3 regions of the Roseateles sp. genome follow, and region 3 is predicted to be linked to each of the others. Evidence: predicted binding sites of a transcription regulator. Region 3 holds the regulator's gene; each other region holds the start of a gene.
The links. Region 3 encodes FNR, which switches genes on or off when oxygen is low (the NO sensors DNR and NnrR bind a similar motif). Its sites were predicted from a motif close to TTGATNNNNATCAA; they were not measured.
Positions count from the first base shown of each region.

Region 1: the regulator FNR is predicted to act here: its motif matches at 1,982-1,995, upstream of ACQY39_RS02600 (TraR/DksA family transcriptional regulator).
Region 2: the regulator FNR is predicted to act here: its motif matches at 1,893-1,906, upstream of ACQY39_RS06150 (hemerythrin domain-containing protein).

Region 1 covers NZ_OZ253537.1:577,333-580,604, reverse strand. Annotated here, with positions in the region: gene ACQY39_RS02615 (amidohydrolase) at 1-137, shown strand, start outside; gene ACQY39_RS02610 (substrate-binding periplasmic protein) at 125-937, opposite strand; gene ACQY39_RS02605 (hypothetical protein) at 1,039-1,431, opposite strand; gene ACQY39_RS02600 (TraR/DksA family transcriptional regulator) at 1,526-1,936, opposite strand; gene ACQY39_RS02595 (YCF48-related protein) at 2,141-3,272, shown strand, end outside.
Region 2 covers NZ_OZ253537.1:1,423,076-1,426,347, reverse strand. Annotated here, with positions in the region: gene tkt (transketolase) at 1-1,787, opposite strand, end outside; gene ACQY39_RS06150 (hemerythrin domain-containing protein) at 1,976-2,569, shown strand; gene ACQY39_RS06145 (hypothetical protein) at 2,710-3,272, shown strand, end outside.
Region 3 covers NZ_OZ253537.1:2,837,015-2,840,286, reverse strand. Annotated here, with positions in the region: gene hemN (oxygen-independent coproporphyrinogen III oxidase) at 1-1,417, opposite strand, end outside; gene fnr (fumarate/nitrate reduction transcriptional regulator Fnr) at 1,600-2,334, shown strand; gene ACQY39_RS12165 (hypothetical protein) at 2,420-2,722, opposite strand; gene ACQY39_RS12160 (hypothetical protein) at 2,724-2,978, opposite strand; gene ccoG (cytochrome c oxidase accessory protein CcoG) at 3,016-3,272, opposite strand, start outside.

The sequences.
Region 1 (3,272 bases), 2.3 Mb from region 3:
TGGGCAAGCTGGCCGATCTGGTGGTCTTGTCCAAGAACCCGCTGACCGTGCCAGCGGCGCTGATCCGCAGCATCCAGGTGCGCGAGACCATCAAGGCCGGGCGCAGCATCTACCGGGCCGCAGCTCAGCCGAAGTAACGCTGGCGCAGGCGGGCGTAGCGGCCCTCGCTGCGCAGCTGATCGAGCGCGGTCTGCAGCGTTTGGACCACGCGTTCGTCGCTGTCGAGGTGCAGGCCGTACCAATAGCTGTGGCGGCTGTCGAGCTCCAGCACCGGTCGCAGGGTGCTGTAGTCCAGGCGCAGCTGCTTGAGATGCCAGGCGGCCGCCCAGTCCAGCAGCACGATCAGGTCCATGCGACTGGCCAGCAGCTTGCGCAGATTGCTGCCGTCATCAAGCGCCAGCTCCAGCTCCTCGCCGGGGCGCAGCCCTTCCGCTTGCAGCAGGCGCGCGGCCGCCGACTCGCGCACCACGCCCACCTTGAGATCGCGCAAATCACGCAGGTCTTTCAGCGGCTGGATGTCGCGGCGCTTGCTCAGGCTGTAAAGCATGATGCGGCGCTCGCTGATGGGGCCGACCCAGCGGTATTTGCTTTCCCGTTCGGGCAGGCGGGTCAGGGAATAGAGGATGCTGTTGGGCAGTGCGCCGGCTGCCTGCACGGCGCGCGGCCAGGGCTGTACCTGGATGTCCACCTGGGTGCGCGCTTTGGCTGCCATGAGCTGCAGCAATTCGGTGCTGAAGCCCGCAGCCCGGCCACCCTCATCCTGAAAATTCAGGGGCGGGAGATGTTCGGTGAAGGCTTGCAGGGATGAGATGCCCGTGGCCGCCAGCCCTGAGGCATGAGCCGAATGGCTCATGCCCAAGGCGCTCAGCAGGCCGGTTCCGCAGACGGAGCCGAGGCCGAGGGCCAGGCCTTGCAACACGCATTCACGGCGCAGCATGATGCGAGGCGCCTGCGGTGAGGCGCAGATATCGACGACCCACGTTCATGGCTCAAGAGCTGCGAAGAACGCAGTCTACGGTCGCCGGACCGTGCGCTGGCTTACATCGGCGACGGCGTGCCGGCCATGCGGTCGTATTTGACGAAGAATTGGCGCGCCTTGGCCACCAGCTGTGGCTCGGTCGGGTGGTCCACGGTTTCGTAGGCGACGATGTGCTTGGCGATCAGCGGGCGGTGCTTGTCGGCGTAGTGCTTGAAATCGCTTTGTGCGGTGCTGGAGCCGACGACCAGGATCTCTTCGATGCCGTTCAAGGCATCGCAGACCTCGCCGAAGAACTCATGTTCGCTGCGCACGGCGCTGCCATGCTGCTTGGTGTGGTGGCTGTGGGCCTTGATCTTCTCGGCCTGCACATGCTCGGCGTCGAACTGCAGAACCTTGGCCTGCTGATGGTCCAGCCAGACAACGGCGTGAAAAGTGGCTTGCGATGTGCTCATGGATGGGTCCTTGCGGGTGTGGGGATTGAGAAACGGTGGAACCGGACTGCCGGGCCGCAGGCATGCGGCGCGGCATGGGCTAGATCAGAGCTGTTCAGAGGCGTGCTGTCTGTGCGTGCGCCGGGGCCTGACCTTCATGTCGGCCTTGGCAGCTCACACAGCGTCGTGCCTCGGGGCTGGCGAGTAGACGAGCAAAGGCGATCGAGTCGCCGCAGTCCTGGCAGAGGCCGAAGCCTTCGCTGTCCAAGGCGGCCAGCGCCGTGCGCACTTCGCGCAGCGATTGCAGGGTCAGATCGCTGCGCGCCAGGTCGACTTCGCGCTCGGCATCCAGTGCGCTTTCGCGCTGGCCATTGCCGTCGCCGTCCTGCAGCAGCTGTTCCCGGGCATGCTCGGCCCGGCTTTGATGGCCCAGCAGGCCGTCCAGTTCTTGCTCCAGGCGCTGTTGGCGCTGCAGCAGTTCCGCACGCAGCCGCTGCATTTGTTCGTGATTGAGGGGGGTGCTCATGGCGATCTCCTTGACGCCATCTTGGCAGTCTCGGGCCGGCCGGTGTTGACCTGGGTCAACAGCTGCGTGGGTGCACGGTCGGGCGAGCTAACACCCACTTATGGGGGAGGCGACACGACTCTGCGCGCACCTATCATCGCGCCTGAAAAAAACAGGCCGGCGCATGAGGCGACGGGCCGCACATCACTGGAGAGAGGGATCCCTATGAGCTATCGATTCGCAGCGCGCGCGGCGCGCCTGACCCTGGCCCCCAGCCTGGCCTTGTTGCTGGCCGCCTGCGGTGGCGGGGGGGCGGATGCGCCGCCTCCTGTTCCCGTCCCCGTGCCCGTGCCGCCCACGCCGGTGCCTGAGAACCTCAGCATCACGGCGCCGGCCATTGGCGATATCGCGGAGCCCACCGTCTTCGGCAACAGCGCCGCGAGCCTGGTCAAGCTGCAGTACAGCTGGGACTTCGGCGACGGCAGCACGGTCAGCACCGAAGCAGCGCCCAAGCATGTGTTTGCCAAGCCCGGCGATTACGAAGTGAAGCTGCGCGTCAGCAATGAGGCCGGTCAGTTCAAGGAAGTCAAGACCACCGTGTCGGTCAACAACCAGGCGGCGGTGCGCGGCCTGGAGTGCAGCGGCGTGCAGGAAACCGGCTGGTGCTGGCAGGCGCCGCGGCCCACCGGCCACGCCTTGAGCTCGATTGTTTTTGCCACCTCCACCACGGGCTGGCGCGTCGGCGCTTTTGGTGAAATCTTCAAGACGGTCGATGCCGGTCAGACCTGGGCACGTCAGCGCAGCGGCGTGACCGCGGACCTGCAGGAGGTGGTGTTCGCCGATGACAAGATCGGCTGGATCCGCGGCAGCAACAGCACGCTATTGAGCACCCGTGACGGCGGCAGCACCTGGACGGCGCTGGCGGCCCCCTGGCAATTCGACAACGACAGCGGCAAGCTCTCCATCTTGGCCGATGGCAGCCTGCAGTACAGCGCCTACGGCACGGTCTACCTCAGCGCCGATGCTGGCAAGACCTGGAGCATGGGCGGCAACGGCAATGCCTTGGTGGGCACGGCCGGCGGCGCCTACCTGAGCCTGTCTGGCGACAAGCTGGTGCGCTACAGCAGCGTCATTGGCACGGCGGTCGATGTGTTGCAACTCAAGGACACTGACGGGAGCTCGTTCTACGGTTACAGCAGCTCGATCAGCCCCGTCGGCGACAAGACCGTCATCGTGCGCGCCCGCAACTACGGCAGCTGGGATCCGGTCACCTTTCAGTATGTGTACCGGCAAGCCGTTTGGCGCAGCGATGACGCAGGCCTGAGCTGGTCACGCCTTGCAGCCACTGGGCTCGCCA
Region 2 (3,272 bases), 1.4 Mb from region 3:
GAGACCACGCGCACGCCGATGCCGTCCAGGGCCAGGATTTCCTGGGCGCGCATGGCCAGCTGCACTTCCGAGCCGGTGGCGATGATGACAGCACGGGCCTTCTTGCTCTTGATGCCGACGGTGGCCGGCTCGGCCAGCACATAGCCGCCCTTGGCGATGTCATCGACCGCGGTCTTGGGCGCATAGGGCAGGTTCTGGCGCGACAGGGCCAGCACGCTGGGGCGCTGGGCGTTGCCGATGGCCATGGTCCAGGCGACCACGGTTTCGGTGGTGTCGGCCGGGCGCCAGACGTCCAGGCCCGGGATCAGGCGCAGCGAAGCGACATGCTCGATCGACTGGTGGGTCGGGCCGTCTTCGCCCAGGCCGATGGAGTCATGGGTGAACACGTGGATGACGCGCTGCTTCATCAGCGCGGCCATGCGGATGGCGTTGCGGCTGTAGTCGCTGAAGGTCAGGAAGGTGCCACCGTAGGGGATGTAGCCGCCATGCAGGGCCACGCCGTTCATGATGGCGGCCATGCCGAACTCGCGCACGCCGTAGTTGATGTGACGGCCGCCGTTGCTGCTGCCATCGGCCTCGACGCGGAAGGCCGGGGTCGACTTGGTGTTGGTCAGGTTGGAGCCGGTCAGGTCGGCCGAGCCGCCCAGCAGCTCCGGCAAGGCGGCAGTGAAGGCTTCCAGCGCCAGCTGGCTGGCCTTGCGGCTGGCCACAGTTTCGGCCTTGCCGTGCGCCGCGACGACGGCGTCGACGGCGGTCTGGGCGAAGTTGGCAGGCAACACGCCGGCCATGCGGCGCTGGAACTCAGCGGCCAGCTCGGGGTGGGCGGTGGCGTAGGCGTCGAAACGCTCATCCCAGCTGCTTTCCAGCGCGGCGCCGGCGGCCTTGGCGTCCCAGTCGGCGTACACCTCTTGCGGGATCACGAAGGGCTCATGCGCCCAACCCAGCTGCTCGCGGGTCAGCTTGATTTCGTCGTTACCCAGCGGCTCGCCGTGGGCCTTGGCGGTGTTGGCGCGGTTCGGCGAACCCTTGCCGATGTGAGTCTTGGCGATCACCAGGGTCGGCTTGACGCTGCTCTTCTTGGCTTCGGCAATGGCGGCATCGACGGCGTCGACATCATGGCCATCCACCGGGCCGACCACGTTCCAGCCATAGGCTTCGAAACGCTGGGCCGTGTTGTCGGCGAACCAGGGGGCGACCTGGCCGTCGATGGAGATGCCGTTGTCGTCGTAGATGGCGATCAGCTTGTTCAGCTTCCAGGCGCCAGCCAGCGAAGCGGCTTCGTGGCTGATGCCTTCCATCAGGCAGCCGTCACCCAGGAACACATAGGTGTGGTGGTCGACGATCTGGTGCTCGTCGATATTGAATTCCTTGGCCAGCATCTTCTCGGCCAGGGCCAGACCGACGGCATTGGTGATGCCCTGACCCAGCGGGCCGGTGGTCGTTTCCACGCCCGGGGTGATGCCCACTTCCGGGTGGCCCGGGGTCTTGCTGTGCAGCTGGCGGAAGGCCTTGAGCTCTTCGATCGGCAGCGCGTAGCCCGACAGATGCAGCAGGGCGTAGATCAGCATGGAGCCGTGGCCGTTGGACAGCACGAAGCGGTCGCGGTTGGCCCATTGCGGGTTGGTCGGGTTGTGACGCAGATGGCGGCTCCACAGAGCGACGGCGATGTCAGCCATGCCCATGGGTGCACCCGGGTGGCCCGAGTTGGCTTGCTGCACGGCGTCCATGGCCAGTGCGCGAATGGCGTTGGCCATCAAGGTGGGGTTGCGAGCAGCGGTAGTTGCCATGTGCGTGCGGAAGTGAAGTTGCGGGGTAATCCCGGATTTTACTTGGACGCTGCGCTTCGGCCGCCACGGACTGGCTTGCGGCCCCGACAAAGACCTGAGCCGGGCTTGATCCAACGCAAATCCAAGGCTCTGGAATCTGCCAGCCTAGCGCCTGCGCGGCCCCTCGCCCAGCCGCAGCAGGAGCCCCCATGAAGCCGAACAGCCCGCTGACCCTTCAGGTGATTCGCGAGGAGCACCGAGCCCTGGCCGCCATGCTGCGCTCGGTGCCTTTGCTTCTGGCCGAGCTGCGCCGGCGCGAGGCCCGGCCGGACTTCGCCGCCTTGCGCGCCATGCTTTTCTACCTGGACGAGTTCCCCGAGCGCCTTCACCACCCCAAGGAGAGCGAGCTGCTCTTCCCCAAGCTGCGCGCCAGGGCGCCCGAGATCCGCAGCGTGCTGGACCGGCTGGACGAAGACCACCAGCGCGGCGAGCGCGCCATCCGCGACCTGGAACATGCCTTGCTCGGCTTCGAGCTCATGGGCGAGAGCCGGCGCGCCGCTTTCGAGCAGCTGGCCGAACGCTATGTCCACGGCTATCTGCAACACATGCAGATCGAAGAGGCGCAGGTCCTGCCGCTGGCGCTGCAGATGTTTGCGCCCGAAGACTGGGCTGAGCTCGACGAAGCCTTTGCGCGCAACCGAGACCCGCTAGTCGGCCATGCCGTGGACGAACCCTACCGGGCGCTGTTCCAGACGGTGCTGAATGCCCTGCCGGCCCCGCTTGGCCTGGGGCCGGCCTTGTAATCCTGCCGCCGCGCGCGCACAGCGCACAACTGGGCGATATACAACGGTCTGTTCCGTCGCAAGCCAACAGGTTCAAACGCCGATAAATGGAGCAGGCATCTCAAAGCGATGGTGCTGTTGATCCATTGGAAGGACCCAAGATGCGAAAGAACGACGCACGACCATCACTCACCCACGTCAGCCGCATCGCCCTGGCCGCCGGCGCGCTGTGCGCCAGCGGTCTGAGCCAGGCGGTTGATTTCAGTTACTCCGGCTTCGGCAACATCACGGCCGGCAAGGTCATCAGTGCCGGCGGCATTGACATCGGCTACCCGGACAGCACGCAGTGGAACTGCCCCTGCCTGATCGCCGACTTCTCGCACGGTTCGGTCTACGAGCAGAAATGGTCGCTGGCGCCCGAATCGCGCGTCGGCATTCAGGGCAACTGGACCTTCACACCCGATCTGTCCTTCACCGCCCAGGGCGTCGCACGCCATGCGGCGCAGAAGGCCAGGGCCGACCTGGAATGGGCCTACCTGTCCTACAACCTGACACCGCAGCTGACCGTGCAGCTGGGCCGCAAGCGGCTGCCGCTGTTCTTCTACTCCGACTACCAGGACGTCAGCTATGCCTACAGCTGGGTGCGGGTGCCGCCCGATGTCTACGGCTGGGCCGTCGTCAACTACAACGGTGCCAACCTGACCTATCGCGGTGATGTCGCAGG
Region 3 (3,272 bases):
GGCTGCGGTCGGCTTGCAGGTATCGGTCAAACACCATAGCAACAGCGCGCACGAAATACCAGCCCATGGCGGTCACTTGAATGGCCCCGGGCTCCAGCGTCACCAGACCCTGCTCGGCCAGGCCGCGCATGCGTTCCAGCTCAGGCCGGAAGTAGCTCTCGAAATCGACGAGATGCGCCAGCTCGATCGACTCAAACTCCAGCCGCCCTTGGCACATCAGCGCCATGATCACCGCCCGGCGAACGATGTCGTCGCGCGTCAATGCCAGGCCGCGTTGAATCGGCAACTGCCCTTGGCGCAGTGAGTCGTAGTACTCGTCCAGGGTCTTGGCGTTTTGGCTGTAGCTGGCGCCGACCCGGCCGATGGCAGACACGCCGAGGGCAATCAAATCGCAATCAGGCTGGGTGCTGTAGCCCTGGAAATTGCGATGCAGCCGCCCCTGGCGCTTGGCCACAGCCAAGGAATCTGTGGCCAGTGCAAAGTGGTCCATGCCGATATAGCTGTAGCCATGCTGCTCGAAGCCGCTGATGGCCGCGGCCAGCATGGTCACCTTGTCGCCCGCCACCGGCAGCTCGGCCTCGTTGATGCGCCGCTGCGGCTTGAAACGCTGCGGCAGGTGGGCGTAGCCGTACAGGGCAATGCGGTCCGGCTTGAGCGCACCGACTTGGGCGATGGTGCGCGCAAAGGACTCGGGCGTCTGCAGCGGCAGGCCGTAGATCAGATCCACATTGGTGGATTCGAAACCCAGCGTGCGCGCAGCCGTCATCAGCGCCTCCACACTTTCGTAGCTCTGCTGACGATGCACCGCCTTCTGAACCTCGGGGTCAAAATCCTGCACACCAAAGCTCAGGCGGTTGAAGCCGAGCTGACGCAAATGAGCCAGACGCTCGTTCGTCACGGTGCGCGGATCGACCTCGATGGACACCTCGGCACCGGGCGCCAAACGGAATCGCTCCAACAAGTCCGCCATCAGCTGGCTCAGCTCGGCATCGCTGAGAAAGGTTGGTGAACCGCCGCCCAGGTGCAGCTGCGAGACCGCGGCGCCGCGACCGAGATGCTCCAGGGTCAGGTCCATTTCCGTGACCAGAGCCTGCAGATATTCGGTGGCACGGTCATGGTGCTTGGTGATCACCTTGTTGCAAGCGCAGTAATAACAGACCGATTCGCAGAACGGAATGTGGATGTACAGCGACAGCGGCGTGTTGCCTCCAATTTGGGAGCCGCCCGATCGCTGCGCCAGGGCCTGCTGGTATTGCTCCAGCGTGAAAGCCTCAACAAAGCGGTCGGCCGTCGGATACGAGGTGTAGCGCGGGCCGGAAACATCGAAGCGGCGCAGCAACTCCTCACTGATGCAGGCAGCGGCGGGGAGGCTTGTCTCGGGGGCCGGGCGCGCGCGGCCTTGAATGTTCTGTACCATGTCCAGCACTTTGCCAAGGCTTTGGCCGCGCGACTTGACAAGGATCAAGCTCCGCGCGCTTTGACGGAACAACAATGCCTCAAGTTTTGAGGTGCATCATGCTCATGTCCGTCAAGAATCTGGAAGTCCCACAAGCGCAAGCCGGCTCAAGCGAGCGGGCTGAACCCCTGAAGAAGCACACGATGAACGTCACCGTCCCGATCAAGATCGAGCCCCTGAAAGTCGCCTGCTCCAGCTGCAATTTGCGCGAGCTGTGCCTGCCGGTCGGCTTGTCCTCCGGTGACCTGGACCAGCTCGACCAATTGGTCGCGACTCGCCGCACCGTGGCGCGCGGCGACACCTTGTTCCGCAGCGGCGACGAGTTCCAGTCGCTTTACGCCGTGCGCACCGGTTTCTTCAAAACCTGCGTGTCCTCAGAAGACGGGCGCGACCAGGTCACCGGCTTCCAGATGGCCGGTGAGTTGTTGGGCCTGGACGGCATCAGCACCGACCGCCACAGCTGCGACGCCGTCGCGCTGGAAGACTCGCAAGTCTGCGTGATCCCCTTCGAACAGCTTGAAGAGCTGTCCCGTGAGTTCACCGACCTGCAGCGCCAGTTCCACAAGATCATGAGCCGCGAGATCGTGCGCGACCACGGCGTGATGCTGCTGTTGGGCAGCATGCGTGCGGAAGAGCGCCTGGCTGCCTTCCTGCTCAACCTGACCCAACGCCTGCAGGCGCGCGGATTCTCCGCCGCCGCCCTGGTGCTGCGCATGACGCGCGAGGAAATTGGCAGCTATCTCGGCCTGAAGCTGGAAACCGTCAGCCGCACTTTCTCCAAATTCCAGGAAGAAGGCCTGCTCGAAGTGAAGCAGCGCCATCTGCGCATCCTCGACCAAGCAGGCCTACAAAAGCTGGTCAACAACAGCACCTGCTGAGACGAACTACCTCCAAGAAAAAGGCCTTCGGAATTCCGAAGGCCTTTTTTCATGCGCGCCATGGCGACTGGGTCTGGCGCGGCGCTCAGCGCGGCCAACCGCGTGGATGGGCGTCTTCGGGCAGATCCGGCAAGGTCGCCAACATCACACTGACGCTGGCCGATAGGCTGATCACCAGCCAGAAGATCATGAAGCTGACGGTGTAGACCGCCTGGCGCGACCAGTCCAGCCGCTCAGCGCCGAACCAAGTCAGATCACTGGGATCGATGACGGCAAACACCAGCACCTCCATCACCCCGGCCATGAAAAACGATGGCCAGGCCACGGCCATGGCCCAGCGGCTGCTGAGCTTGGGGACGGCCGACGCGGAGCGATCAGCGCTGTCCATTTCACTGCCCGCCGGTGGCAGCGTGGTTGCGTGCTTCACGGGCCGGCAGCAAGGCCTTGGCGCCGCTGGCTTTGTTGGCCACCACCTTCTCTTCCAGCACCGGGTCGGGATGGCTGATGGCCAGGCTCAGGGTCACAAAGCTGGCGACGATCACCAGCGCGGGCCCGCCAACGACCAGCCACATCATGGGGGTACGCCACCAGCCGGCCGGCTTGTCCAGCGGGGCTTGGGCATCGAGATTCAGGTTCTGGCTCATGGGTATGTCTCCTGACTGTGCGTGTGCGAGCCGGCGCTCAGCGCGGCACGATAAAGGTTGATTTCTCGTGCACCACGGTGGCGCCGGATTGGCCGCCATCCTGGCTGCGCAACTGGAACTCGATGCCATGCGAGCCCTTGTGGTCTTGGGCCGCACGTGCCGCCGTCTCGGGCGGCACGCGCACCGACAGGGTCAGCCAGCGCGCCTCGGCCGGTGCGACGCTCAACTCGACCGCCTTCTCGAGCTGGATACCCTCCAGGCCGCTGACGGTGACACGGTAGCGATGGGTCTGCT